One region of the Tumebacillus amylolyticus genome, then DNA from elsewhere that is predicted to be linked to it. Evidence: predicted binding sites of a transcription regulator. Region 1 holds the regulator's gene; each other region holds the start of a gene.
What was found. Region 1 encodes LexA, which represses DNA repair genes until DNA is damaged. Its sites were predicted from a motif close to CGAACATATGTTCG; they were not measured.

Region 1 (7,501 bases):
TGCTTGCGTTCCAAGAGTACGGCGTGTTCGGCAGCGAGTGGGTCGGGTTCAAAAACTTCAAGTCTGTCGCAGACAGCGAGGCATTCCGAACCGCACTGTGGAACACCTTGAAGTACACGGTGGTCACCGTACCGCTGCAAGTGTTGATCGCCTTGGTGTTGGCGACCTTGATCTCCCCGCTCGGGCGTCGGGCGCAGAGCTTTTTCCGCGGGGCGTTCTACCTGCCGACGGTCACCTCGATGGTTATTATCGCGATGGTCTGGCGGTGGGTGTACAACTACCGCTATGGATTGTTCAACTATGTGCTCGGCTTCCTCGGAGTTCCTGCCCAAGACTGGCTCAACCAGTCCAACACGGCACTCTGGGCGCTGATCATCATGAGCGTGCTGATCCCGCCGGGCGTGGGCGTCATCATGTACTTGGCGGCGATGGACTCCATTCCGGACTCCTTGTATGAAGCGGCCAAGATCGACGGTGCAAGCGAAGTACAACGCTGGTGGCGAATTACGGTGCCGCTGCTCAAACCGACGACGCTGTATCTGACCATGTTGTCCCTGATTGGTTCCTTCCAAGTGTTCACGCAGATTCTGCTCATGACGGGCGGAGGCCCGGGACATGCCACAGAGACGTTGGTGTCGTTGATTTACAAGACGGCGTTCCGCGATCTGGAGTTTGGACTGGCTTCTGCACAAGCGATTGTGCTGTTCGTGATCACGTTGATCTTCGGCATCGCCCAATACTGGCTGATGTACCGCAAAGCGGAAGACTAGGAGGGGGAGCGACATGCAGATCAAACATTCACCTATGAAATGGCTGACGTACTTCGTGCTCTTCGTCTGGGCGATCATCTCCTTGCTTCCGCTGTATTGGGTGTTCTCCACGGCGTTGCAATTGCCGAACTACGTGGAAGCCGATCCACCGAAGCTCATCCCGATGGGGATCGTGGAGTTTTTCACGCATCCGGAGAACCGCAGTCTGATCCTCCATGACACGTTTGCCGGGTTCCAGCAATTGTTCCAAAGCACCAACATCTGGCGGTGGTTCTTCAACTCCGCGTACATCGCCGTCGTGGTGACGGTGGGGATTCTCGTGCTCGACACGATGGCTGGTTATGCACTGGCGAAAAAGGAATTCCCCGGTCGCAAGCTGTTTTTCTGGTTGATCGTCGGGACGATGATGATTCCCGGTCAGATCACGCTGGTTCCGCTGTTTATCATGGTTCAGAACTTGGGTCTGATGAACACGCACTGGGCGCTGATCTTGCCCGACCTCAGCATGGTGTTTGGCGTGTTCCTCATGCGCCAATACATGCTCTCGATTCCGTCTGATCTGCTCGAAGCCGCCAAGATCGACGGCGCCTCGGAGTGGAAAACGTTCTGGACGATCGTCGTGCCGCTTGCCAAACCGGCGCTGGCGACGCTTGGCATCTTCACCTTCATGAATGTCTGGAACTCGTTCCTCTGGCCGATCATCGTGCTCAACGATGCGGACCTCTACACGCTGCCGGTCGGATTGAAGACGTTGCAAGACCAGAACCTGGCGATCTTCAAGCTGCTGATGAGCGGCGCGGCAGTGGCGGCCGTTCCGATGATCGTCGTGTTCGTCGCGTTCCAACGTCACTTCATCAAGGGCTTGACACTGGGCGGCGTGAAGGAATGAGATCGCGCGTTCTCGATGTGGTGGAGCAAGGCTTGGCAGACAGTCTCTTCGCAGGAGCCGTCGTACATGTCAGCCGCGTAACCTCAGAAGGTTGCGAGGTTCTCGTGGAGGCGGCTCGCGGATATGCCGAGGTCACTCCACGGCGGAGGCCGATGACGGTCGATGCCGTTTTTGACATCGCGTCGTTGACCAAGGTCATCGCGACGCTTCCTGCCGTGTTGCGCTCCGTGCAAGAGGGGCGGTTGGAAGTAGACCGCCCGGTGTTGCCGGGGCACGGAATATCTGTACATCATCTGCTCACCCACACCTCGGGGCTTCCAGCATGGAAGCCCTTCTATTTATGGAGGCAGGGGAAAGCGGACTATCGCACGCGGATCGAGGCCGAGACTTTGGTGTACGAACCAGGGACTCGGGCCCTCTACTCCGATCTCGGCATGATCTTGCTCGGCTTCGTGTTGGAGGACATCTGGCAGAAACCGCTCGAGGATATCGCTCGCGAACAAGCGTTTGGAGTTCTGGGAATGGTAGACACAGGCTATCATCCAGCGGGAAAAAATGTCGTTGCCACTGAAGTGGGGAACGCCATCGAACGGACGATGTGCCGAGACTATGCGACAGACGCGGAGATCGAACGGTTCCCATGGCGGGCACAGACGATTTGCGGAGCGGTGAACGATGGCAATTGCCACTATGGACTGAGCGGAGTCAGCGGTCACGCCGGGTTGTTCTCAACGGTGGCGGACGTGGCCCGTTACGCGCAAATGTGGGCGGCAGGCGGGCGAGGGTTCCTCACGCCGGAGCTTGTGCAGTTGGCAACGACAAATCACACGGCAGGTTTGGGGCTGTCGAGAGGACTTGGCTGGGAGATGGGTGTCTGGGCAGGTGAGACATTTTTGCCGCATGTTTTCGGTCATACAGGGTTTACGGGTACGGCTGTCTGGGTAGATCCGGTGTCGGGTCTGGTGGTTGTCTCGTTGACCAATCGCTTGCATCCAACTCCGTCCGATCTCGCGGTTTGGCGGCGGAACCTGCATGCAGCCGTTTTTTCTGAGGAGGACTATTAATGAAGAAACACATCTTGCAAGGCCGAGCGCTGATCGAAGGGAAGTTCCACGACGATCAAGTGCTGGTCTGCGAAGACGGACGATTCACGTATGTCGGGCCGCTGCGTGACGGAGACGTGCCGGATGCCGTGTATGAGACGGGGATTCTCGTGCCGGGGTATCTGGACTTGCATGTGCATGGGGTGCATGGGTCGGACGTGATGGATGGAAGTTTGGAGGCTTTGGAGACGATCTCGCGAGGCTTGGCGACGTATGGCGTCACCGGGTTTCTCGCGACGACTTTGACCGGGGACTTGGAGCATCTCCTCAGCGTGCTCCGCACGTGTGCAGAATTTGCTCGTCGTGAACCGGTTGGGGCATCCTTGCTCGGGGTTCACTTGGAAGGGCCGTGGATCAACCTGCGTTACAAAGGCGCGCAAAACGAATCGCATGTCATTCGCCCGTTGTTGCGCGATGCACAGCGGCTGGTGGAAGCGGGGCAGGGGTTGCTGAAACTGGTGACTCTTGCGCCTGAACATCCGGAGGCGGCTGAGGTGATTGCGTACCTGAGCGAACAAGGCGTGCGGGTCTCCGTAGGACACTCCGATGCGACGTTCGATGAAGTAACAAGTGCGATGGCACACGGACTCCAACATGTGACGCACTGCTGCAATGCGATGCGCGGCTTGCATCATCGCGAGCCCGGCGTGGTCGGGGCCGCTCTGTACCATGATGACTTGACGACAGAGTTGATTGCGGACGGGGTACACGTGCATCCGGCGGTGATGAACATTCTCTACAAAGTCAAAGGACAAGAACGTCTCGTGCTGGTCAGTGACGGCATGCGTGCCGTCGGGATGGCGGACGGTGAATATGACCTTGGCGGACAGAATGTGTACATGGTCGGAGGTGAAGCCCGCTTGGTGGACGGAACATTGGCGGGCAGCACGTTGACACTCGATCGTGCGGTGCGCAACATGGTTGAACTCGGGCACGCTCCGCTGGAGAAAGCTGTGGCGATGGCTTCCACCACGCCTGCGGCGGTCCTTGGTTTGCAAGGGCGCAAAGGGGCACTCGCAGTTGGATACGACGCGGACTTTGTGTGGCTGGATGAGGCACGGCAAGCTCGAGCGACGTACATCGCAGGAGAACTTCGGGCGTAAAGAATAGCATCAGAAAAGGGGATTGTACGAGGTGTAGAGGAGAGGAACGCACCTCGGGAAAAGAACGGCCCTGTCGGCAAAGGCGACAGGGTCGTTTTTTCACGTATAGAGGGTAGTCGGGCGTAGGATGTGCTTAGTCGATGTGGCGGAAGATGCCGACGACTTTGCCCAAGATGGTGACGTTGTTGTAGCGCATCGGTTGAAGCGAGGGGTTCTCCGGTTGGAGGCGGATGTGATCGGCTTCCTTATAGAAGCGTTTGACGGTCGCTTCATCGTCTTCGGTCATTGCGACGACGATTTCACCGTTGTTTGCCGTCGCCTGTTGACGGACGATCACGAGGTCGCCGTCGAAGATCCCGGCGTCGATCATCGAATCTCCCGAGACATTCAGCAGGAACACGGACGAATCGCCGACGAACGAAGTCGGCAGCGGGAAGTAGTCCTCAACGTTCTCAATCGCAGTGATCGGCTGACCCGCTGTGACTTTCCCGATGATCGGAGCCATGACGGTCGAGTATTCGAAACGGCCGCTCTCTGTGTCTGCTTCCAGATCGAGCACTTCAATCGCGCGCGGTTTGGTGGGGTCGCGGCGGATCAGGCCTTTCTGCTCCAGACGAGCCAGATGTCCGTGTACAGTAGAACTCGAAGCCAAGCCGACCGCTTCGCCGATCTCCCGGACAGACGGCGGATATCCCTTGGCCCGCACTTCGTTCTTGATGAAATCCATGATTTCCTGTTGACGCTTAGACAGCTTCAGCATTGGCAGAACAACTCCTCATATCCAGTCGTGATGTATATCAATGGGAAAATATGTTCGATGTTAGTTTATAGCAGAAATTATACCACACACTGGTACTAGATACAAACATGAGTTCTTGTTTTTTCTTGACAAGAACAGATAGACGTCATTATGATAGAAACAGAACATATGTTCTTGTTCTTGGACGGCTTTCACATCGACCATCGCCTGCATAGGATAGTGTCGACAGAACACCAAGAACGGGGGTACGGATGATGGAGGGAACACGGGTCACCTTTGTCGTCGTCAAGGCAGGAGAGACATTGGATGATCTTGCAGCGCGCTATGGATGTACGGCGGAGGAGTTGCGCCGGCTCAACCCCGGAATGCAAGGGTTCGCGCAGGGCGACGTCGTGAAAGTCATGACGAGAGCGTGGGACCCTCGAGAACCGAAAGCCGGTCAGCAGTTTGTGCTGGGCTTTCATGCAGGGCCGATGGGCGTGAGTTTACCGGGCAGCCAGAACTCGTTTCATCAGCATGCCGGGCTCTTGTCGGCGATTGCGCCGTATTGGTTTGATCTGAACCTCGGCGCTGCCGGACAAATCAAGTCTCGCGTGACACCGGCGACGATCCGAACGTTGATCGGAGATGCACACGGGCGGGGTGTGAAGGTCTTGGCGTCCCTTCACAACACCGAAAAGCGGCCCGGAGCGTCGCGCACGCAGGTCTTGCACAGTGCCATCACGGCCAACCGGGCGATTTTGATCCGAAACATCCTGCACACGGTCGAAGAGTATGGTTTTGATGGTGTGAACCTCGACTTTGAACGTTTGAAACCGGGGGATACGGCGAATTACACGTCCTTCGTTCGCGAGTTGGCGGCACGTCTGCATGAGCAGGGGAAACTTCTCGTCGTCTGTGTGTTGGGCGATGCGCATCACCAGCCGTTTTCGATGGACTTCGACTATCCGGGTTTGGCGACGAGCGTCGACTATCTCGGGATTATGACCTACGACGAGCACAAAGCCAACCAAGGCACACCCGGCCCGGTCGCATCGATTCCCTGGGTGGAGCGTACGGTGCGGTTGGCGATCGACACGGGTGTCCCGTCTCGCAAGATCTTGTTAGGCATCGCGGCGTACGGCTATGACTGGACGGACAATCGTCCGGGCGCGCGGGCCCTGTCTTTTGAAGCGGTGCAACGTCTGCGCCGTCAACACAACGCGACCGCTCAGTTTCATCCCTCGTACCGCGTGCCGCATTTCGACTATACAGACGGGCGTGGGGAACTGCATCATGTCTGGTATGAGGACGCTCGCAGTCTGTCGCTGAAGCTCGACCTCGTGCGCAGGTTTCACCTTGGCGGTATCCTGCACTGGCGACTTGGATTGGAGGACCCGGCGTCATGGGGTCCGATCCGCGCGAAGTTGTCTCCCATTCAAAAGTAAATTCACGTACGTGGAACGGAGATCAAGAGGAGGTGGGGGTCATATCCACGACGCAGTTGCACTACGTGATCGTACGGGAGGGTGACACACTGTCATCTATCGCAAATCGTTATCGAACGACGACGGCGACCATCGCCCGGCTGAATCAGCTGTCCTTGGACACGGTGCTGACCCCCGGCCGAATCTTGCAAGTGCCAAAGCCCAAAGCTGTGGCCGAGCCGCCTGTGAAAGCGTCCCCAGTTCAACGGCCACGCATCCCGCGCTTTGCGTTTGCCGCCTATACAGCGGCAGAGGGTGTCTATCCCGGAAGTGAGCGGGCTTTGGTCAAGACCGGGGCAGACGGTTTGAGCGGAATCTTCCCACTTTGGTTCCAAGTCGCGCCGGATGAACCGTGGCGGTTGCAGTCTTACGCGGGAGAAGCACAGATTGAATCGGTGTTGCGCACAGCTCGTGAGCGCGGGGTGCAGGTGATCGCGACGCTGACCAACCTCTACTATCCTTCCGATGTCAATGCCCGACAGACCATTCACCAAGCGATGACCGTCTATCGAAAACACTTGCTGGAAGCGGTCGAGTACACGTATGCACGATATGGGCTGGATGGCATCTGGCTCGATTGGGTCGACGTGGAGGAGAGCGATCGGGAGCACTTGGCGGAGTGGGTGGAGGAGTTGGCCGGACTCTGCCGGCTGCGCGGGTGGACATTGGTCGTCAACGTACCGATGATGCCGACAACGCACGGCGTGCCCCATACCGGAGCGTACGATTTGTTGCGAATCGGGCGAGCGGCCGACTTGGTGGCGTTGCTGCTGAACACAGAGCATCGCTTGCAGACAGGGCCAGGGCCGCTCTGTTCACTTCCCTGGGCGGAGACCGGGGTGCGCCATGCGTTGGCGTCAGGCGTTCCAGCGAATAAAATTTTGCTTGGCATCGCCGGATACGCCTACGATTGGAAGGAGAACAGCACAGTCCCTGAATACCTTTCCTTCGAGGGCGCGATGAACCGCGCTCGCCAATATCGGGTCCACGTGAAGTTCGATCCGGTTAGTCAAACGCCGATGTACGTCTATCAAGACAGCCAAGGTGTGGACCATCAAGTGTGGTTCGAGAACACCTCAAGTCTTTCGCAGAAGGTCACGATCCTCAATCGCTATGGGTTGGCGGGACTTTCTCTTTGGCGGCTCGGTATGGAGGACCCCAGCTTATGGCCGTTGCTGCGGTATCGGTGGGGAGAGATCAAGAAAGGGAGTTCTCGTTTCCGTAACATATATTATGGAAACTAAAAAGCCATGTCGAGGATTCCGGCATGGCTTGCTTTCCCGTCACGTTGTGGACGAGGTCTATCCAGTTACTTTCACAAGCGGCCAGATCAGGGCCATGATGGAGTCGACGTAGTGGAGGATCGGAGGAGAGAGGGGATCGTCAATCGGCAAGTTCAGCCGGTCCAGC
Region 2 (7,501 bases), on a different contig from region 1:
TCCGCTTTTCATCGCGGGAGGTCTGCACCCGGACAACGTGGGCGACCTGCTGGCCGCTCATTCCACCGACGGGGTGGATGTTTCCTCCGGCGTTGAAACACAAGGGGTCAAGGACCTCGCAAAAATCACAGCATTCGTTACGAAAGTGAGGGAACAACGATGAGCACCAAGACCCCGGATCAACGCGGACGCTTCGGCAAGTTCGGCGGCAAGTTCGTCCCGGAAACGCTGATGAACGCGCTGGAACAACTCGAGCGCGATTACGAAACCTATACGAAAGACCCGGAGTTTATCGAACAACTCCGCTATTATTTGAACGTCTACTCGGGCCGTCCGACTTCGCTCTACTACGCGAAGAACCTGACGGAGCGTCTGGGCGGCGCGAAGATCTACCTCAAGCGCGAAGACCTCAACCACACGGGGGCGCACAAGATCAACAACTGCCTCGGTCAAGGGCTTCTCGCGAAGATGACGGGCAAGAAGCGCGTCATCGCAGAAACGGGTGCCGGTCAACACGGCGTCGCGACGGCGACCGTCTCGGCGTTGCTGGGTCTTGAATGCACCGTGTTCATGGGTGAGGAAGACATCGAGCGTCAGAAACTCAACGTCTTCCGCATGAAGCTGATGGGCGCTGAGGTGATCCCGGCGAAGTCCGGCACCCGCACGCTCAAGGACGCGACGAACGAAGCGATCCGCCATTGGGTCGAGCATGTCGAAGATACGTTCTACATCATCGGCTCTGTCGTCGGACCGCACCCGTACCCGATGATCGTGCGCGACTTCCAGCGCATCATCGGCGACGAGACGCGCAAGCAGATTCTCGAACTAGAAGGCCGTCTGCCCGATACCATCGTGGCGTGCGTCGGGGGCGGTTCGAACGCGATGGGGATCTTCTACCCGTTTGTGAACGACGAATCGGTGAACTTGATCGGCGTGGAAGCGGCAGGCAAGGGCATCGACACCGAAGAACACGCCGCGACGATCACATTGGGTCGTCCGGGCGTCATCCACGGGTCGCTTACGTACTTGTTGCAAGACGAGTACGGTCAAGTGCAACCAGCGCACTCGATCTCGGCAGGTCTCGACTATCCGGGCATCGGGCCGGAGCACGCGCACCTCGCGGATACCAAGCGTGCGACGTACGTGCCGATCACAGACGACGAAGCGTTGGACGCGTTCCAACTGCTCTCCCGCGTGGAGGGCATCATCCCGGCGCTCGAATCTTCGCACGCCATCGCGCAGGTCGTCAAATTGGCGCCGACGTTGCCAAACGACCACATTCTCGTCGTCTCCCTCTCCGGGCGCGGCGACAAAGACGTACACAGCGTAGCACAGGCATTGGGAGGGATTGACGTATGAGTTCGATCGCAGAAACGTTCAAACGCCTGCAAGAACGCGGAGAGAAAGCGTTCATCCCGTTCCTGACCGCAGGCGATCCGTCGATTGAGATCACGGAGCAATTGATTCTCGAACTTGACCGCATCGGAGCGGACATTATCGAGATCGGCATCCCGTACAGCGATCCGCTGGCGGACGGTCCGACGATCCAAGAAGCGGCTCTGCGCGCTCTGCATGCCGGAGTGCGCATGCCGGACGTGTTGGAGATGGTGCGCCGTCTCCGTCCGCAAGTCCAAGCCTCGCTGGTGCTGTTCACCTATGCCAACCCCGTGTTCCAATGGGGCGTGGAGCGCTTCTTCGAAACGGCGCGTGAGATCGGAGCCAACGGCGTGATTATCCCGGACTTGCCGCTCGAAGAAAGCGAAGAAGCGCTGGCCGCTGCAGCGAAAAACGGCGTCGACCTCGTTCCGCTCGTCGCGCCGACGTCGCAACAACGCATCTCCAAACTCTGTGCCCAAGGCCAAGGCTTCATTTATTGCGTGGCGGCGCTTGGCGTAACGGGTGTCCGCGAGACGGTGAACGAGGATTTGCCGCAGATCGTGGCGAATGTAAAGCAACATACGAATCTGCCGGTAGCGGTCGGATTTGGCGTCGGGAGCCCGGAGCAGGCGGAGATCATCGGCCGTTATGCGGACGGTGTGATCGTCGGCAGTGCGCTGGTGAAGCGTGTCGGCCCGATTGCAGAAGCGCTGGCGGCGGGTGACAGCGAACTCGTGGAAGTGAAAAAACGCGAACTGGTCGATTTCGCCGCTTCGCTGAAAGCGCCGCTCCGCCAAAGCGGGGCCAAGGTCTAGTCTCATGCGGCCCGCGGTGGAGAGAGCTCGAACGGAAGGGACCGAGTTGTTTGGCAAGGCTGTGATCATCGGATGCGGGTTGATTGGCGGCTCTCTGGCGCTCGCTTTGCGGGAGAACGGAGCGGTGCGCCAACTTGCGGCCGTCGATTCCAACCCGTCCTCGTGCGAACTTGCGGTGCAACTCGGAGTTGTAGACGCGGCCTACGAAGACTTGCGTGACGCGGTCGTCGACGCCGATCTGATCGTATTCGCCGCTCCGGTGCGCCAGACGTGCGAACTGCTGTCCGAATTGTCCACCTTGCCTTTGAAAAAAGGCTGCATCGTCACCGACGTTTGCAGCACCAAGGCGGAAGTATGCGCCAAAGCGGCACGTCTGTTGCCGCCGGGGGTACACTTTATCGGGGGGCACCCGATGGCAGGTTCGGAGAAGTCCGGAGTCAGGGCGGCCAACGCAAGGCTGTTCGAGAACGCCGTCTACGTGTTGACGCCGCCGGACGGAACGGACGAAGGCGCTTTTTCCAAACTGGCGGCGGCGATCGAATCGGTGAAGGCGCAAGTGTTGGTGCTTCAACCCGCTTTGCATGACCGTGTGGTGGCGGCGATCTCGCATGTGCCGCACATCATCGCGGCGCAGTTGGTCGATCAGGTGATGCGTCTCTCCGGACATCCGGAGCACGGCGGGCTGTACACCAAGCTCGCGGCGGGCGGTTTTCGTGACGTGACGCGCATCGCGTCGGGCAATGCCGCGATGTGGCGCGACATCGTCTTGAGCAATCGCGATGTGATCCGCGACCTGTTGTTGGATTGGCAAAGCGGCGTGGCGGACCTGCTGGATAAGTTGGGAGAGAGTGAGGGGCTTGGGCTTCAGAGCTTCTTCCATGAAGCGGCGGAGTTTCGCGATGCGCTTCCGACCAAACTGCGCGGGGCGGTGCGCTCCGTGTATGAGATTTCCATCGACGCGGCCGACGAGCCGGGTCTGATTGGGAAAGTGGCGACGCTGATGGGCATCCACGGTATTAACTTGAACGGCGTCGGCCTGATTGAAAGCCGCGAAGAAGACAACGGGCAAGTCTTGCTCTCCTACCGCAGCAAGCGGGACATGGAGCAGGGGGCGCACGTCCTGTTGATCAACGGTTTTCAGGTGTATTTCCGCGATTAGTTCAAGTCGTTTTTCAGAGAGAGAGGTAGTTGGACATGGACAAACAAATCCAACCCGTGACCACGTTGTCCGGCATCGTGACGGTGCCGGGCGACAAATCGATCTCCCACCGGGCGGTGATGTTCGGCGCGCTGGCAGACGGCGTGACGCGCGTCACCGGCTTTTTGCCGGGAGCAGACTGTCTGAGCACAGTGGATTGCTTCCGCAAGCTGGGCGTTCAGATCGAGCAACATTCGGCGACCGAGCTGTCCGTACACGGTGTGGGCCTCAACGGTTTGCAAGAACCGACCGACGTGCTGGATGTCGGCAACTCGGGCACGACGGCGCGTCTCATGCTGGGCATTTTGGCGGGACAACCCTTCCATTGCACCGTGACGGGCGATGCGTCGATTCGCAAGCGTCCGATGGGGCGCGTCGCAACGCCTCTGCGTGAGATGGGCGCTATCATCGACGGTCGGGACGGCGGTCGACTGGCTCCGTTGTCTGTGCGCGGAGGCGGGTTGAAATCGTTCAAGTATGAGTCTCCGGTTGCGAGTGCCCAAGTCAAGTCGGGCATTCTGCTGGCGGGTCTGTTTGCGGAAGGGGAGACCGGTGTCCGCGAACCGGAGCCGTCCCGCGACCATACGGAGCGCATGTTGCAAGCGTTTGGCGTGGAAGTGAGTCAGCGCGAGGGATTCATTACGGTACAGGGCGGTTCGCGTCTGACGGCGACCGATATCCACGTGCCGGGCGACATCTCGTCGGCGGCGTTCTTGCTGGTGGCGGCGTCGATCGTGCCGGGTTCCGACGTGACGATTCGCGGCGTGGGTCTCAATCCGACCCGTACCGGGATTCTCGATGTGCTGCTCGACATGGGAGCGCAAATCGAAGTGCTCAACGAGCGTCTCGAAGGCGGCGAACCGATCGGCGACCTGCGCGTGCGCGGCAGTCAATTGCGGGCGACCACGGTACGCGGGGAGATCATCCCGCGCTTGATCGACGAAGTGCCGGTTCTGGCGGTGGCGGCGACGCAAGCGGAGGGCGTGACGGAGATTCGGGACGCAGCGGAGCTGAAAGTCAAGGAATCGAACCGCATCGCGACCACGGCGAACGAACTGCGCAAGTTCGGCGCTGACGTCGAGGAATTGGAAGACGGTCTGCGCATTCGCGGCGGCGCGAAACTTCGTGGCGGGGCTGTTATCGAGACGCACCACGACCACCGGATCGCGATGTCGATGGCAGTGGCGGCTCTGGTAGCAGACGGTGCTGCCACGATCCGCGATTGGGAAGCGGTGGACGTTTCCTTCCCGGGATTCGCGGAATTATTGCAAAATCTCTGAAAAGTGTATTGACAACCAGTCTGGGCTTGCATACAATGTAGTTGTAAGCTTTAGTTCTGGTTTCTCTCCACTCCTATCATACTTAGCCTGACCGGGGGACGTCCTGGTCAGGCACTTTTTTGTTTGTAAGCGTTTTCTGAAAAGGGTTACATCGAGGAAGCACGAACCTCACAAAAAACTTAGGCGTCTACCTCGTCCCCGTGCCGAATAGGATATATGGACGTGGACAAAGGGGGATCGCCCAGTGAGCATGTGGAAGTTGTTGCTTCGCGCAGGTACGGCACAGGTCGTCATCGTCCTGTTTATCTTAATAAAAGTCTTGCTGGTTCCGTTTCTGGTATGGCGCTTCCTCGGCACGTCTTACGGCGCGATGATCACGCTCGACGTGGCGACGATCGTCTGCGGAACGGGTGCGGCGTTGTCGATGGGGATGCTTGGCTACGAGCAAGCGCGCGGGTTCCGTCGCGAGCGGCGGTTCCGCGAGGCGTTCTGGCACATGCTGTGCATCCACGGGCCGGCGTTCGCTTTTTTGCTGTATAAATTCTCACACGGAACGACATGGGACACTCATCTGCTTTTGATCCTCTCCGGTTGGGTGTCGATGTTCTCGCATCCGATGAATCTCGTGGGCTTTTACGGGCCTTGGGTGGACGGAGCGGCGCTGGTGGCGATGGCAGGTCTGTACCTGCTCGGCGTCTTCATCTATCACGATGAACAGCGTCAGATCCCGCCGAAGGGGTTGCCGATTCGGTTTAAACGTGTAGGTTCTTGAAATAAAGCAGGCTGTTGCAGATCGTTGCAACAGCTTTTTTTTGCTTGCATAAAGAACATCCGTTCGCATATAATGAAGACAATACTACAGGAACGCACGTTCTCCTTTTAATGGGGGTAAGTATATGTCACGGTATGGTTTAACGGATAAGCGGCAAATTTTGCTGGTGGATATGAACTCTTTTTACGCGAGCGTCGAGCAGGCGCAGAATCCAGGCTGGCGGGGCAAGCCGGTCGTAATCTGCGGAGACCCGGAGCGACGCAGCGGCATCGTGCTCGCGGCGAGTCGCGAAGCGAAGGCGTTTGGGATCAAGACGGTCGATCCTGTCTGGGAAGTGCGGCAGAAGTGCCCGCAAGCGATCCTCGTGCGACCTCGCATGGAGACGTACATCGAAGTGTCTATGCACATCATGGAGATCGCCAAGCGATTTACGCCGCAGGTGGAGGTATTCTCCATCGACGAGTTGTTTCTCGATGTGACGGGGACGGAGAAGCTCTGGGGAGGTCCGTGGGAAGTGGCGCGCAAGTTCCGCGAGTTGGTGCGGGAGGAGACGGGCGTGGTCTGCTCGGTCGGCATCTCGTACAACAAGCTCTGCGCCAAGGTCTGCTGCGACACGATGGCCAAGAAAGCACCGGAAGGCATCCACGAATGGACGTCGGAGCACATCGAACCGGAGATGCACCGTCTGCCTGTGCGTGAGCTGTTCGGCGTCGGTTCTCGGATGGAGAAGCACTTCCACAGCCGAGGCTTGGTGACGATCGGCGACCTGGCGAACTACCCGTTGCATCTCTTGAAGAAACGCTTCGGGATCGTCGGCGAAGTGTACCATCTCTCGGCGAACGGCATCGACTACAGCCCGGTGACGCCGAATACGTTTCGTCAGGATATGAAAGGCTGCGGGCACATGATGACTCTGCCGCGCGACTACGAGTCGGCGGAGGAGGTCGAAGTCGTGCTCTTGGAACTGGCGGAGGAGGTAGGACGCCGTCTGCGTCGGATGCGCAAGCGGGGGCGCACGATCAACATCATGTGCGGGTACAAAGGCTTCATGGGCGGATTCTCCCGCCAGTGGACGATGCCGGACGCAACGTACATGACACGCGACCTCTACGAAGCGGCGCGGAAACTGTTTCACCAGCACTGGGACGGATCGCCGGTGCGCTCGATCGGCGTCTCTGTCGACAACTTGGTGGACGACTCGGTTCAACAACTCGACCTCTTTCGCGACTGGGAGCGAGAGCGACGGCTCGCGTACACGCTTGACAACTTGCAGGACCGTTTCGGCAAGACCGCCGTCATGCGCGCCGCTTCCCTGACTTCGGCAGGTCAGGCGTTGGAGCGGGCGGGGAAGATCGGCGGCCACTATAAGTAAGTGCATGTTTGAAAAAAGAGCTGAATCCACCGTGCGGGGGATTCAGCTTTTCTCATCGTGGATTTCGGTACCGATCTCATTGCGAGCCAGCAAGTAGAGACAACCTAGTAAGCCGACGATCAAAAGCAAGAACGCCAGCGGCTCCCCGCCCATCGTGATCGAGCCTCCTCGGGCACTCAGAATGGTTGTGGAAGAAGCATATGAGGGGAGGGTTGGGCGAAAGTCCGAATAAAAATCAACAAAGTCAGCCAATCTGTACGACAAAAAAGCGGACGACCGGGAGGGATGTCCGCTTTTTGCTATCTTATTAGTAGAAGCACGCCGACGGCAACCCGATCAACCGCCAGTTCATCTGCGCCGTCTCGCTCTGACACGCCTCTGAGCAAGCGTGCGACGGATCGTCCGGCACACACTCCGGGCAGATGCCACGAGCGCAGAGCATGCACTCCACGATGGCCTCCCGTTCGGGGTGGTTGGAACAGGACATGGGCGACACCTCCTTTTTTGTTAGTATGTCCTTGTTCAAAATTTGTCCCCGTCTACCCTGTAGCATTCGCGACTCTCCTTTTGATATAATGGCTTTTAGGCAATTGTTCGAGAAAGGAGAGACACATAACTCATGACCACCTTCCAAAATGAAGGCTTTATCCATATAGATGACCTTGACCAGCACGCCCTCGACGCGCA
Region 3 (7,501 bases), on a different contig from region 1:
TTTCTTCGACCGGCATGATCGTGCCGACTTCGTTGTTCGCGTGCATGACAGACACGAAGATGGTGTCGTCGCGCAGGGCGTTTTTGAAGTCTTCTACCGAGATGCGGCCGACTTCGTCAACCGGGAGATAGGTAACTTCAAAGCCTTCCTTTTCCAGTGCTTTGAAAGCGTCGAGAACCGCGTGATGCTCCACAGAAGTGGTGATCAAGTGGTTGCCTTTTTTCTTGTTCGCGCGCGCGCCGCCGAGGATGGCAATATTGTCTGCCTCGGTGCCGGAGCCCACGAAGATGATCTCACGCGGGTCTGCGTTGATCGCCTTTGCGACTTTCTCACGGGCTTCTTCCATCATTTTGCGGACCGGACGGCCGAATTGGTGGATGGAAGACGGGTTCCCGAAGTTTTCGCGGAGGACTTTCACCATCGCTTCGATGACTTCCTCACGAACCGGGGTAGTAGCTGCGTGGTCAAGATAGATGCTGCGCACTTCTGGTCATCTCCTTCTGGACAGGGGGTACATGTCGTGTTGTTTGTATTATGTGCTCTCAGAGTAGAGCTTGGAGCTTTTGTTGACGATGTCGTGCAACGTGATGTCGTCGAGATAATCGACGATCGTGTCGCGCAGTTTCTCCCAGACGATCTTCGTGGCACAATGCTCGGTTTTGGAACAGCAGAGAGTCGGATTCTCCTCCTCTGCGTGCAAGCATTCCACCGGTGCAATCTCGCCTTCGAGGACTTTGACGACCTCTCCGACTTGAATCTCCGCCGGGGGACGGCTGAGCTTGTAGCCGCCGCGAGCGCCGCGTACACTCGTTACTAGTCCTGCGCGACGCAGTTCAACGAAGATCTGCTCCAGGTATTGTTCGGGAATGTCTTCGGCAGCCGCGATTGCCTTGATGGGAATCGGGCCCGATTCGGCCTTTTGCGCCAAGTAGGTCAAAGCCATCATTCCGTAGTGCCCGCGCGAGGATAACTTCATGTGTACGCACCTCCTTCTGGGACACCGCACATCTCCCACTCGCACTCAGAGTTTAATCTTGACTGAACGAGTCAGGATTATGTGCAAAAGAGAATCAGGAGCCCGATGGAATCCTGATTGTTTTGGTCACCTTTATTATAGCCATGGGAAACTTCCGATGTCAAGAGCATCCAATGTGTGCTGTCTTGCATTTGTCAAGAGGTTGATGAGTTATTTTCAAACTATTCCGCACAATTTTTCGGTTCAACGGGCGTGGTGTGTTTCATTTTCGGACGGTTGTCGATGATCACCGGAGCGGCGACCGCCTGCGGAGCGTCGACTCGGTTTTCGTACCGCTGCAATTTTTCAACGGCCGGTTGAGCCAGCGTTTCAATTTCGTGCTGAACGATGCGGGCGAGATCGAAGCGACCGGAGGATTCGCAAAACTTGCCGACTTCCCACAGGTTGTTGTAGCGATCCATCTCTTCACGGCTGAACAGGCCGCGCACTTGCACACTGATCGGTCTCATAGTCAGGTACGTCCTCCTCTAGAGTGACAGTTAAAAAAGCTCCAGTTGGTTCCCCGGCAGCTCGGCGCGTTCAAACGGCTGTCCGAGCAACTCCATCATATCAAATGCATTGCGAACTGCGAAGTTGGAATGGTTGTTGTTCCATAATAAATGCACTTGCTCCGCTTCTCGGCTCAAGTTTTGGACCTGCGGAATCCACTCGGCCAATTCTTGGCGGCTGTAGTGGTACTTGAAGCGCTCTCCGGCGTGCTTGGCTCCTTTTAGATACCACGTATCGGTGTTGCGTCCATGAAAGCGCACGAGGGCAAGTTTGGGATCGGTGACGACGGGGAGAGTCGGGATGCAGGCGTCGCCCACTTGCGGTTCGTCCACGATGGTGTTGACGAACTTTTCCTTTTTCAAAAACTCCAGCGTGCGGTCGCGAATTTCTTCGTCGTACCAAGAACGATGGCGAAATTCAACGGCCACCGTCAAATCGTGAAAAAACTCGCGACACCAGCGCAGATAGTCGACGTTTTCACGGTTGAGGGTAAACCACGGCGGCAGTTGGAGGAGCAAGGCGGTCAATTTGCCCGCGTCCACCATCGGTTGAATGGCCTGACGATAGGCGGGCGCAAATTGTTTGCGGTCTCCTGCGGAGAGATGTCGTTCGTGTCCGGTCATGCCTTTGAAGATCTTCATATTGAAGCGAAATTGATCCGGCGTCTGGGCGGCCCATCGCTCGACGTAGGCGGGGTTTGGGATCGCGTAAAAACTCGAATCCACTTCGACCAAAGGAAAATACTTCGCATAATAGGGCAATCGCTCCGAAGCTTTCACGCCGCGCGGGTAAAAATCCTCATGATCTCCCCACGCGCAAGTTCCGCATAAAATTGTGCTTGCGCTCACCGAACCCACCTCCAGACACCATCCTGCCGTTCCAAACTCTCCCTGTCAAGACCTATCGAAACGAAAAAACGTCCTGTTCGCTTGAACTTTGCTTCTGCCCGTTCGCTCCCGTTTTGTCGTCGATTAGGCGTTTGCGACCTTGGCATGCCCTTGGCTTTCCGACTCTTCGCCGTCTTCGTTGATTTCCTTGAGCCCTTTGTTCTCGCGGTCTTCGCGGAGGATTGCCCATTGGTTGCGGGCGAGTTTGACGTACTTTTGGGCGGCGTTGCGGTCTTGGATGACTTGGTTGAAGTAGAGCACCGCCAATTTGTCATCGCCCAAGCGACGAGCCAGTTCCCCGATCAAGTACGGCATCTTGCCCTCGTCGTCCAAGCGCGAATCATGTTCGTAGCAATCAATATAGAAGTCAAGGGCATTCTGCATAAACCGCCGCTCGTTCTCACGGTCTCCCGATTCGCGGTACAACCAAGCCAGATGCAAACAAAGCCCGCCAATCGTCCGCGACGGCTCCCCGACGAACTGCGCGCAAAAAATCGCCAATTTAAACGAAGTAATCCCCTGCTTCAACGTCCTCACGCCGGTCAGATCGCGCGTCGCCCAACGGGTTGCCACTTCATCCACATAGCTCTGCCGACGCAACGAAGTAACCTTCGGCTGTGTCTTCTCCAAAAATGAGAACCCGCACGTCGAACACACGTTGATCAAATAATGAACAGGGTTAGGACCTCCGTACCTTGCAAAAAAATCACCTTGCGTTTCCACTATTTTAACTGCCCGAGTCAGGACTTTTTTCGTATTATAGGTCTCCTCGCACAGCGGACACCGTACTTTTCGATCATACAAACCCTCTACAGTCGTCAATCTGTCCTACCCCATTTCACCGTTTTCTAGGTCTATATCCTTATACTCGCATGATATGCAGAAAACGACAATATACTGTTTTCGTTGACAACGAACTGGAGCAAAATTCTCTGTTGATATTCGGCAAGAGATGGGGTAAGATAAGAACAAACGTTCGTATGAAATTACGCAAGGGAGCGATTGTATGAATCGTGGAAACAAACTTTGGGAAGGCCACCGCATGATCCTGCCTGAGCACCGCGCCCGCATGCTTCAACACGAAGTCGAGTCTTATGTCGTCCCGGTCTTGCACGAAGACGCCAGCGAAGACATCGAGTACCGCGTTCAAGAAGCGATGATCCGCCGCCAACTCCTCACGATCGTTGTTGGCGAACAGGACGGCGAGCACACCGTTGAGGGACGGATCGTCTCCTACCGCACGGAGACGCGCAGCCTCCAAATTCACAACGAATGGGGTCGCTTCCAAATTCCGATCCAGAACATCGTTCGCGTCCTGTAAGTCAGCCTGACAACCCGTTGGAACGTCCCGTTCCCAACTCACATACGTGAAGCTCCACCGGGACACGAGCCCGGTGGAGCTTTTTCATTGCTTTTTCCAGACAAGCTTTGGGCCGAATGCGAGGTAGAGTTCCTGCTGCGGCCCCACGGCGAAGTCGGTCAGGAGCCCGTCGTCTGGCATCTGTTGTTTCGTCCAGACGGCGTCCTCTTCCAGACTTCGCGTGTACAGTTGATTGTGGGAGAGCGCGTAGAGCCGGTTCCTTGTATACGATACGCGCTCGACGTACGACCTGTTCTCCGGATTGAGAAATGTCTTGATGCCGTCCGGCGTGGGCAGGTAGAATTCCGTTTCCTTGGCGGTGACCACCTGACCCCCGTTTTTTTGCAAAAAGCGTCCGGGGACTTTCTCCCACGTTCCGCCTCTGAGCCGTGCGATGCCCGTTGCTTCTACATAGAGAGTGCCGTCTGCGTCGAAAACCGCCTGTCGTGCGGTGCCTTGCACGTCGAGAGGATGCCAGGTGCGACCTTCGTCCTTGGAGAATTGGACCCCTTCGTCTGTGAGCAGCACGATTTGCGACTGGTACGAATCGGCGCTTTGCAGTTGATTTTTTCGCGTGCCCTGCCAAACTGTGCTCCACGTCTGTCCTTCGTCGTTCGACCGCCAGAGCTCGCGGGTTCCAACTCCATAGAGTTGATGGGAGCCCTGCCACCAGAAGCGGCGCACAATACCGGGCAAGCGGATGTCGTGCCAATGCTCTCCCCGATCTTGGGAAAGCTTCGCAAACGGCTTGAGCTGTTCGGCGGGGTCCGGATAGCCCCAAGCCACCATCGTCGCTTTTTCGTCCGGTGCCAACTCCACGCCGTAGATCGACCAGTGCTTCTCTCCTTCGGCTCCAAGCAATGGCCGATCCCCAACGTAGAGGCCTCCGCCCGTAATGTCTTTGCGATAGACGGTGAGTGAGCGCTTGTCCCTGAGGAAGACATGGACTTGCAGGGGCCGACCTTTCGAATCGCTGCCCAGTACGGCAAGTCTTGCTTGATTGGCTTCCCCGATTTCCAACCGATAGTGATAACCGAACGAAACCCCTTCACTTGGACGAAGCTGCGCTTCCGTTTTCGCTCGTTTCCACGCTTCGGGGCTGTCGATGGCGTTCCTGTTGTCGAGGTAGCGGTCCTCCCCTTTCGTTTCGCGCACGGCTTTGATCTCGCCGTCCTCCACGGTGAGACGCAGATGGTCCGTCGTGCCCGGCACGCCGAATTCTTCATGCCAGAGCCTGCGTCTGCCCTCCTCCCCGCTTTCTCGCTCCATCGGAAAGTCCCCGCTCATCGCCGTCGCAAGCTTTGCCTTCGGATTCCAATCCACCGCCCGCTTCATGCCGATCTCAAGAGCCTGTTGCAACGTCAACGGCTTTTTTACAGCGCCGGCCCCGGCGTTTGGCGTGTACAGGGTGAGCAGGCAAAGCCCGACACAAACTGCTCGTCTCCAACCCTTCATCCTCTCTTGCCTCCCTCCACGCGCTTGTACTACAATAACCATGACCGAAAGGAGTCCTGTCCACCATGAAGAAATCGACCGTTCGCATCGTCTCGATGGTTCTCGCCGTCGTGATGGTGGTATCGTTGCTGTATTCGCTGGTTTACTCGCTGTCGTAAGCGAGATTATGATTTGAACAACATCGCGTAGGAGATGCCGATCAGAACGCCAAACCCGATCAGATCGGCCACGTCCATCCCCCATCGGCGGTAGACGAGCAGGAGGCCGGCGGAGGCTACAAGCGATGCAACGAAAGAGATGTAGTGGTGCTTTTTCGTCTTGCCATTCATCCCGGAACTCCTCCCTTCATTGGGATATTATCGAAAAAAAGACTCGTCCGCATACAGGCGGACGAGTCTTCCTTTTAACGAGTACATTTACTTGCCTTGTTTCTTCTGTTCGTGGAGACGAATTCGACGAGCGACGCGTTCGTAGTATTCGTCGGTGTTTTTCTCACCTTCGTGCCATTCGGGATCGTCCCGGTAGCGCTGTTCCAGCCACGGGTCGGCGTAGAGGTGGTAGCCGCGCTCTTCCCAGAACCCGGCCTTGTCCTCTGCGACAAATTCGATGCCTCGCACCCACTTCGCCGATTTCCAGAAGTAGAGTTGCGGCACGACGAGACGCAGCGGCCACCCGTGGTTCGGCGTCAAGGCCTGACCGTCGTGCGAGTGCGCGAACAGAACATCGTCCATCAGCAAGTCTCGGAGCGGCAAGTTGGTCGTCCAGCCCTCTTCGGCATGGATGACGACGAACTTCGCTTCGGGCTTGACGTTGACTTGCGCCATCACGTCCTTGAACGAGACGCCGTCCCACGTGTTGTCGAGGCGGGACCATGTCGTCACGCAATGGATGTCAGACGTCGAGCGGTACTCCGGGAGTGCATTGAATTCCTCCCACGTCAGTACTTTCTCTTGATCCACCAAACCAAAGATCCGAAAGTTCCATGTCGCCAAATCGATGCGCGGCACGGTGCCGGCATGAAGCACCGGCCATTTTTCTGTCAGATATTGACCGGGCGGGACACGGTCTTTGAGATTGTCGCTCATGAGGGGCCTCCTTATCGAGTCGATTCGAACAGCTCGATCCACTCGCCGTCCGGACCGTTGAAGAAGAAATAGCGGGAGCCGTTGGGCAGCGTGGTGATCTCTGCGTCAATCGCGTTGACGCCCAGCGACTTCAAGCGGTCGACTTCCGGTTCGAGCTTGTCCACGGTGAATGCGATATGATGAACTTTGCCCTCCGTCGGGAGGTCGGAGTTGTAGCCGTAGATCAGTTCGAGTTCCGTCTCGTCCTTGCCGGGGAAGCCGAGAAACGCCAACTTGATGACGCCGTTCGTATGGTCGAGCGTGCCTTTGAGATCCATTCCGATCACATCGCGGTAGAATGCGATGGAAGTTTCGATATCGCGGCACTGGATGCCGACATGTTCGATTTTTTGAATCGCCATATGTATTCCTCCTACCTTGTCTTAACATAGAATGTCTTTTTCTATAGTACCATAAACAGGAGCGCACACGGCGGAGTTATGGTATCATGGCTGTACTCAACACGGGAAACCAGAGGTGTATGAAATGAAGAGAAAAATCGTCCTGACAGGCGGCGGCTCCGCAGGCCACGTCACAGGGAACTTGGCTTTGCTGCCCAAATTGGAAGCGGCAGGCTGGGAGATGGAGTACATCGGCTCACACGACGGAATCGAACGGGAGATGATCGAGCGACTCGACATGCCCTATCATCCGATTGCCGTCGGCAAACTGCGCCGCTACTTCGACGTGAAGAACCTCAAAGACCCGTTCAAAGTCATTCAGGGCGTCTTGCAAGCGTACGCAGTGCTTCGCAAAGTCAAGCCGGACATCGTGTTCTCCAAGGGCGGCTTCGTCGCCGTTCCTGTCGTCATGGGGGCATGGCTGAACCGCATCCCGGTCGTCATCCACGAATCGGACCTCACCCCCGGACTCGCCAACAAACTGTGCGCACCGTTCGCTGCCAAAGTCTGCGTGACGTTCGCCGAGACCTTGAAGCATCTCCCGGACGGCAAAGCGGTCCACACCGGCTCCCCGATTCGCGAAGAGGTCTTGCAAGGAAACGCCAAGCGCGGATTCGCGTTCACAGGCTTCACACCGGGCAAACCGGTTCTGCTGATCATCGGCGGCTCCCTGGGTTCGGAAAAAATCAACCAAGCGATTCGCGCCAACCTCGACGTCTTGCTGGCGAAGTACCAGATTCTCCACATCT
Region 4 (7,501 bases), on a different contig from region 1:
TTTTGTTGCTTTGACAACCAACATGAATCTCATCGGGAATCTTCTCCTTTTGTCTGTAACTTGTCTCTATATGGGCAACGAATGGGAGATACCAAAATCGACAGGATAAAAAATATTTTCTAAATTCTTTTTTTCAACGTGTTCCAATGAATACCCTCCCGCCCCACGTCTCTTACTGATTCACGCCTCCATGTTCTGTGTACTTTTTATAAAATCCAAATGTTTCATTCGGTTGATCACAGATAACACTTCGTTAATCCTTGGTAGTTCAAGCCACCTCTCGAAACCAGGGAAAAAGGAAGAAAACACAAGATCCACTCCTTCTCTCTCCATCTCTTCGAGAGCATTTTTGATCTTATCATGAAGAAAGATGATTCGGTCCTGATTGCTGATCGCAATTTTTCGAAGTAAAAAGGCAATCGCTGCAAGCTGGGCGTGTGAGGTGATATTGTAAAGTCCTCTGATATCAACTTGTTCTTCTCCTACCATCAGGTATCCCATAGCTGAAACCATCAGCTTTTCCGTACCACTGCCCTGTGGATAGCTCGAAAAGTGATCAGAGGTGATCCTTCTTTCTATCTCCCATTTTGTAAGGGGGATCCGTTCGCTCGGTTTGTCGTGTTCACATAACTGTTTTGCTTCCTGGGTTACGTTTTTGGGCACAAAGTTGTCCATCAAGATGACTTGATCGGCAACGGATAAAAATTCACCGCTACCTCCAATCACAAGAACGGAAGATACGCCAACAGACTCATAAAGCTCCCTGACACGTTCCGTAAAAGGTGTAATGGGCTCACGCTTGATTAACGAACGCATTTTAGCGTCTTGAATCATAAAATTTGTCGCGCTTCTGTCTTCATCAAGCAGCAGAAGCTTACACCCGAAGTTGATTGCCTCCATAATATTTGCAGCTTGAGATGTGGAGCCTGAGGCGTAGTCAGTTGAAAACTGTTCAGCCGAACCATTCGGGATCCATTTTATGAAAGGCGTAATATTGATATTTCGGATCGAACGGCCTTCCTCTGCAGATATTTCCATGGCACTTTGGTCTGTAATCACAAACTCTCGTCCGTCGCCTATGACGTGATTGTAAATCCCCGAATTCAGTGCATCCAGCATCGTGCTTTTCCCCGAATAACCACCGCCGATGATGACCGTTACACCCTGTTTGATTCCCATTCCACGCACACCACAAATTTCAACTTCAAGATCTTCCGGGGATGTAAAAGGCAAGGCACCCTCCAGTGGCCCGCTGTTGTCTTTATTTCTTGGCAAAATACTGCCATTCGCAATAAATGCACAATACTCACTGGATTTCAGCCATTCACGAATCATGTTTTGTTTTTTTACCAACTCAAAGGAAGCACGTAATTCGCTGAGATCAAACTCTGCAATAAACTCCTCCACTTCTTTGGGAAGCATTTTGCAGAGCATTCGCATCGCTTTCCCATTATCCTTGATCGGAAGTTGAACTGTAATCAGTAAGCATAGATACCATGTTCCTGAGCTGAACTCGACAAAGGATGCATTCCGTTGCAACACCACATTGGTTGGACGAAAACAATAAAAAGCACCATTTTCTTGATCAGGACGTGAACGGTTATAAATCAATTCATTTAATGCCTCAATATGACCGACCCATCCTCTTAATGCAAAATCTGAGAGAACAACTCCATCCATACTTTCATCTAAACCGAGACGTTCAAACGGTATTTTTATGGTGATACATGGTTTATCCTGTGTGAGTTTATGCGTCCGTTCAAAGCAAAAGGCAACATCGTTGTTCCAATAGGTTGGGTCACTGATCGTCACCCCTTCTGCTTGATCAAAGTATGAACCTTCATAAATCAGACGGTACGATGACTGTCCGGATTGTAACGAGCGAAAATACTGAGCGAGTCTTTTAATAAAACATCATCCCTTCATGATTGGTAAGCGCTGAATAACGGGTAACGACCCCCGGTTGAAACGATCTCTTACGAAGGGGGTCCTTTATCCTTTGGAATAAGGGATTGACGAAACGAATTCCATGTTGTGTAACTCAAGGTCAATACACATTCCCCCTGATGAAGTTCTTAATCACCCTAAAAAAAAATGACAGCCACTCCGTAAGTGGCTGTCATTGACCGGCAAGAAGGCATACACCTTCCTTTTGCCAAAATATAAAAGCCCTGAGAGTAAATCCTACCCTCAGAGCCAAATGAATTCGTAAAAGGAACAACTACATAGCAAGATGAGGGTAGGACGTATATTTTTTTGTTGTTTTCATTTGTCCTCACCTCATTACGATTTATTTTGAAACAACACAATCGTATCATCAGGTTCATCGATTGTCAAATCAAACCTTACGTACAAAAACAAAAAGACCCCTTGTTACACAAGGGATCTCTCGCATTTCTTGCAATGCTGTTCGTATGACCGCCCTAGAACGGCAGGTCGTCATCCGAGATGTCAATCGGCTTGCCGTCATCGGAGAACGGGTCGTCATTGCGCTTGCCGCCTCCTTGGTTTCCACCGCCGAAGCCTCCGCCTCCCTGGTTTCCACCGCCGAAGCCTCCGCCTCCTTGGTTCCCACCGCCGAAGCCTCCGCCTCCTTGGTTCCCACCGCCGAAGCCTCCGCCTCCTTGGTTTCCACCGCCGAAGCCTCCGCCTCCTTGGTTTCCTCCACCGTAGCCTCCGCCTCCTTGGTTTCCACCGCCGAAGCCTCCGCCTCCTTGGTTTCCACCGCCGAAGCCTCCGCCTCCTTGGTTTCCTCCACCGTAGCCACCACCTTGGTTTCCGCCGCCATAGCTGCCTCCACCGAAGTCGCCGCCTTGGTTACCACCGCCGCCGCCTTCACCGCGGTCCAGGAAGCGAACGCCCTCCGCGACAACTTCTGCGACGCGGACTTTTTGGCCTTCTTTGTTTTCGTAGGAGCGGATCTGCAGACGACCGTCGACGGCTGCCATCCGACCTTTGCGCAGGTATTGCGCGCAGAGTTCAGCTTGCTTCTGCCAGACAACGATGTTGATGAAGTCCGTCTCCCGCTCGCCGTTCTGGTTCGTGCGCGGGCGATCTACCGCCAGCGAGAACTGAGCTACCGCCGTACCGGACGGGGTGTAGCGCAGTTCCGGGTCGGCCGTCAGACGACCGATCAGAATAATGCGGTTCAACATGAAATTCTCCTCCTCGGAAAAAAGTTCGCGCCCACCAGCGGGGCACGTATTGGGCTTGTCGCGTAAGGCGCGAACGGATTACACGTTGAAGCGGAAGTGCATGACGTCGCCGTCGTTGACGACGTACTCTTTGCCCTCAAGTCGAACTTTGCCCGCTTCTTTCGCGGCGTTCATCGAACCGTAGTTCACGAGATCGTCGTATGCGACCGTCTCAGCACGGATGAAGCCTTTTTCAAAGTCGGTGTGGATGACGCCCGCAGCACCCGGTGCTTTCGTGCCTTGCGAAATCGTCCAAGCACGAACTTCTTGCACGCCCGCGGTGAAGTAGGTGATCAGACCGAGCAGCTTGTACGCTTGCTTGATCAGACGGTCGAGACCGGACTCTGCAAGGCCGAGTTCTTCGAGGAACATCTGCTTGTCCTCGCCCTCGAGTTCTGCAATTTCCGATTCCACCTTCGCCGAGATCACGACGACTTCTGCGCCTTCGGTAGCCGCATGTTCGCGAACTTTTTTCACATATTGGTTCTCTTCCGCATTCGCCACTTCGTCTTCGGCGACGTTGGCGACGTAGAGAACCGGCTTGATGGTGAGCAGGTGCAGGTCGCGGACGACCAATTTCTCTTCATCATCGAGCTCGACGGAACGCGCCGGTTTGCCGTTCTCAAACGCATCCTTGAGTCGTTCGAGGACCGAGACTTCGAGAATCGCTTCCTTGACGCCGGCTTTAGCAGACTTGCGGGTGCGGTCGATACGGCGCTCCACCGAATCAAGGTCGGAGAAGATCAGTTCGAGATCGATCGTCTCAATGTCGCTGAGCGGGTCGACTTTGCCGGCAACGTGGGTGATGTTCGAGTCCTCGAAGCAGCGGACCACGTGCGCGATGGCGTTGACTTCGCGGATATGGCCGAGGAATTTGTTGCCCAGACCTTCGCCCTTGGACGCACCGGCAACGAGGCCGGCGATGTCTACGAATTCAAACGCGGTCGGAACGACACGGTTCGGTACCACGATCTCCGTCAGCTTGGTCAGACGCTCGTCCGGAACTTCGACGACCCCCACGTTCGGGTCAATGGTGCAGAACGGATAGTTTGCCGCTTCTGCTCCTGCTTTGGTGATTGCATTAAAAAGAGTGGATTTACCGACGTTCGGCAACCCAACGATCCCTACGGATAAAGCCATTTGGCTAGCACCTCCAAAAATAGTCCACTATCCATTATATCAAAATCCGCTAAGGAAAAAAAACGAATGTTCCACGTGAAAAAAGGGCTCCGCACGGGGCGTGCCGGAACCCTTTTTCTCAGCCCTCCAGATTGTCCTCGTGCATCGCTTGTTCGAAGGACGGCAAGGTGTCGAGATTGCCCCCGGATTCCGGCTGTCCATCGCCGGTGCTGGACTGAATGTACCAATTGCCTTCCTTATCGAGTGCGTCGATGCTGTCAAATTTGCCTTGACGAGCTTCTTGCATCGCATGCTCGATGGAGAGTACGCGCCCGGTGTGGGTCATCACCTCGGCGATGTCTCCGTTCAGGTCTTTGCGGACCGCGATGATCTTCTCGCCCATTTCTGTCCCTCCTGTTGAACCTGCTGTCTAGAGGTAGAATGTGCGGGGAGCGAGTTCTCTATCCGTAGTGCCGTGCAGGGGACGACAGATGAGAGCGCGGAACTTGCAGCGAGACGGCGAGGATCTGTTCGTGTAAAAAAGTGCGGGGTTGGCGTCGCTTGTAGCAATACGCTTGGATTCCGTCGTCGGTGAAGCCTCGGACTTGGACGACGCGCTGGGAGATCTCTCCGTTGCGGTCCATATAGATGAGAGACACGGGGCGGTGCTCTCGGTAGGCAATCTGCAGTTCTTTGTTGGTCATCATGTCGTCACCTCCACTTTTTTTCAACCAAACACTTGCGAACGTTTGTTCTCTGTGGTTATATTATATACGAACACACGTTCTTTATGCCAGTCCATAAAATAAAAAAAGTCCCCCACCCGCTCTGGGCGAGGGAGGACTACACTCTGCGCAAAAGCAGAGACCTGGGAGCCATTTCAAAGATAGAGATTTTTGATTTCGTTTTGCGTCGGCTTAGGCTTTTGCGAGATTCACGAGGCAATCGTACTGCGTCGAGCCGATGCCTAAGTCACTGCGACGGTTGGAGGTCAGGGCGTTGAGCATCGTGCCTTTGATTCCCCACCAACCTTCTTCGATCTTGATCGTGCGCTTGTGTTGGCCGTCTGTGATCTTGATCGTGCCGAGGATTTCGCCCCTGTCATTGTAGACGCGGGCGAGGTCGCCATCGGTCAGGCCCGTCTCTTTGGCGATCAACGGCGAGATTTCCACCAGCGGTTTGTCGGGCATCTTCAACACATGGTAATACTGGCTGTTCAGCGAACGGCGCGGGTGAATCGTCAGCAGATGGTACGGATACTGTTCTGCCCGTGCTCGGTCCCTCAGCGGGCTCTCCACCGACTCCTCGTAGACCGGAATCGGAGAAGCTCCGTCCGCTTCTGCCGTTTTTGAATAGAACTCATACTTTCCACTGGGCGTTGCGAATCTGTAGTCAGCCCATGCTACCGGCTCCTCCCGTGCCGCGAGGATGCCTTTCTCCTGCAACTTCTCACGGGTGATGCCGAAGCGCTCCTCCAGCGGTTTCAAGGCGATGTCCATCCACTCATGGACACTGTCTCCCTCACCGAATTCCTCCACAAATCCCAACTCTCTTGCCAAGCCTTGCAGAATCGCCCAATCGGGCTTGGTGTTCCCACGTGGTTCGACAACGCGATTTACATAGGTCATGTACGGATGCCACATCGAGCTGTACATGATGTCTTCTTCTTCAAAAACGGTCGTGCAAGGCAGGAAGTAGTCCGCAATCATACCCGTGTCATGCAAGAACATATCTAGCACGACGATGCAATCGACCGCTCCGTATGCTTGAAGCGTCTTGCCCGTCTCCGGCAACTGCGCAACGGGATTGGCTCGCGTCACGAACAGCATCTTCACCGGTTCTTCGGTGTCTTGCACAGCCAACATCTCGTCAGCTTCCGTGACTTTCGTGAACGCGCGGTACGCTCTCGGCTTGTCATTGGCCATCAGCGTGTCATAGTCAAACCGATGCACTTGGTTTCCGTACTGCACACCGCCGCCCGGACGCCCGACATTCCCGCTCATCGCAACGAGTGCGTCGATCAAACGAATCGTATTGCCTCCGTTGGAGTAGCGCTGCATGCCAAGTCCGAGAATCGTCGACGTCGCTTGCCCGGAACCGTACCGCTCGGCCAGCCAACGGATGTCATCCGGTTCAATCCCCGTTACATCAGCCGCTCGCTCGACCGTCCATTCCTGACGCAGATAGTCTGCGAAGACTTCGTAGCCAACTGCATGATCGCGTACGAACGATTCCTGCACCAACCCGCGATCCAGCAGATGACGCGCCATCCCCAACGCCAGAGCTCCGTCGGAGCCCGGTCGAGGATGCAGTTGCTTGACTGCCTTGTCACTCAAGTCAGTCAATAACGGGTCGATGATGACCAACTCCGCTCCGCGTTTGAGCGCGGCCTTGAGATAGGGCATCATGTGCATGTTCGTCACCGAGACATTGCGGCCCCAGACGACGATCACATCGGTATTCGCCGCCACGTCATCAGGATGGTTGCTCTTCGCGAAGCCGAAGTCGTATTTCTGCGCTTCCAAGCCCGCCCCCCAACAGATCGAGCCAATCGTGTCTGTGAAACCGCCAAACAGATTGAAAAAGCGCTGTTCGAGCACTTTCAACAAGCCCGACGACCCGTAGTCATAGTGGTGCATGATCGCAGTCGGTCCGTATTGAACGCGGGCGGATTTCATCTTGTCAGCAATCTCGCGGAAGGCTTGCTCCCACGAGATCGGCTGCCAATCACCGTCCACTTTTTTCAGCGGTTCCAGCACGCGCTCGTCGTGATGGTAGCGGTCGACGAGTTTGCGGCCCTTGCCACAGAGGGTTCCTTGCGTAATCGGGTGGTCGGGGTCGCCCTCGACTTTGATCAAGTGCCCGTCCTCGACATGCGCGATCATGCCGCAACAGTCCCAGCAATCGAGCGGGCACGCCGTTTTGATCAACTCGACCGCCATCAGCTTTCCCCTCCCTTGCTGCGCAACACTTTGCGCATGTTGCGCTCAAATTCACGACGCGGGAGCATCACGCTTCTCCCACACTTCACACATTTGATGCGAATGTCCATCCCCAAGCGAAGCAGTTCCCATTCGTTCGTACCGCAGGGATGAGCTTTTTTCATCTGTACGACATCACCCAGTTCAAACTGTTTCCCTTCCATGTCGGGTACCCCTTTGCTCTCGTCTCACGCCTTGCCGGGCTGT

Region 2: the regulator LexA is predicted to act here: its motif matches at 5,495-5,508, upstream of JJB07_RS15160 (DNA polymerase IV).
Region 3: the regulator LexA is predicted to act here: its motif matches at 3,378-3,391, upstream of JJB07_RS11370 (YolD-like family protein).
Region 4: the regulator LexA is predicted to act here: its motif matches at 5,056-5,069, upstream of JJB07_RS00150 (WYL domain-containing protein).

What each region holds. Positions count from the first base shown of each region.
Region 1 is NZ_JAEQNB010000006.1:187,691-195,191, forward strand. Features, by position in the region: gene JJB07_RS18615 (carbohydrate ABC transporter permease) at 1-770, shown strand, start outside; gene JJB07_RS18620 (carbohydrate ABC transporter permease) at 784-1,659, shown strand; gene JJB07_RS18625 (serine hydrolase domain-containing protein) at 1,656-2,723, shown strand; gene nagA (N-acetylglucosamine-6-phosphate deacetylase) at 2,723-3,865, shown strand; gene lexA (transcriptional repressor LexA) at 3,999-4,625, opposite strand; gene JJB07_RS18640 (LysM peptidoglycan-binding domain-containing protein) at 4,877-6,052, shown strand; gene JJB07_RS18645 (glycosyl hydrolase family 18 protein) at 6,085-7,335, shown strand; gene JJB07_RS18650 (YqjF family protein) at 7,393-7,501, opposite strand, start outside.
Region 2 is NZ_JAEQNB010000004.1:442,072-449,572, forward strand. Features, by position in the region: gene JJB07_RS15130 (phosphoribosylanthranilate isomerase) at 1-163, shown strand, start outside; gene trpB (tryptophan synthase subunit beta) at 160-1,359, shown strand; gene trpA (tryptophan synthase subunit alpha) at 1,356-2,192, shown strand; gene JJB07_RS15145 (prephenate dehydrogenase) at 2,239-3,351, shown strand; gene aroA (3-phosphoshikimate 1-carboxyvinyltransferase) at 3,387-4,670, shown strand; gene JJB07_RS15155 (hypothetical protein) at 4,915-5,442, shown strand; gene JJB07_RS15160 (DNA polymerase IV) at 5,567-6,814, shown strand; gene JJB07_RS15165 (hypothetical protein) at 7,122-7,301, opposite strand; gene miaB (tRNA (N6-isopentenyl adenosine(37)-C2)-methylthiotransferase MiaB) at 7,434-7,501, shown strand, end outside.
Region 3 is NZ_JAEQNB010000003.1:276,213-283,713, forward strand. Features, by position in the region: gene nifS (cysteine desulfurase NifS) at 1-484, opposite strand, end outside; gene JJB07_RS11350 (RrF2 family transcriptional regulator) at 533-976, opposite strand; gene JJB07_RS11355 (hypothetical protein) at 1,198-1,485, opposite strand; gene JJB07_RS11360 (DUF72 domain-containing protein) at 1,516-2,373, opposite strand; gene JJB07_RS11365 (DUF2225 domain-containing protein) at 2,497-3,234, opposite strand; gene JJB07_RS11370 (YolD-like family protein) at 3,419-3,733, shown strand; gene JJB07_RS11375 (WD40/YVTN/BNR-like repeat-containing protein) at 3,818-5,227, opposite strand; gene JJB07_RS11380 (hypothetical protein) at 5,392-5,556, opposite strand; gene JJB07_RS11385 (sulfite oxidase-like oxidoreductase) at 5,644-6,312, opposite strand; gene JJB07_RS11390 (VOC family protein) at 6,324-6,713, opposite strand; gene murG (undecaprenyldiphospho-muramoylpentapeptide beta-N-acetylglucosaminyltransferase) at 6,838-7,501, shown strand, end outside.
Region 4 is NZ_JAEQNB010000001.1:26,134-33,634, reverse strand. Features, by position in the region: gene JJB07_RS00180 (YciI family protein) at 1-33, opposite strand, end outside; gene JJB07_RS00175 (P-loop domain-containing protein) at 181-1,812, opposite strand; gene JJB07_RS24460 (single-stranded DNA-binding protein) at 2,424-3,155, opposite strand; gene ychF (redox-regulated ATPase YchF) at 3,234-4,334, opposite strand; gene JJB07_RS00155 (DUF3892 domain-containing protein) at 4,453-4,716, opposite strand; gene JJB07_RS00150 (WYL domain-containing protein) at 4,775-5,020, opposite strand; gene JJB07_RS00145 (molybdopterin-containing oxidoreductase family protein) at 5,231-7,255, opposite strand; gene JJB07_RS00140 (DUF951 domain-containing protein) at 7,255-7,458, opposite strand; gene JJB07_RS00135 (mechanosensitive ion channel family protein) at 7,483-7,501, opposite strand, start outside.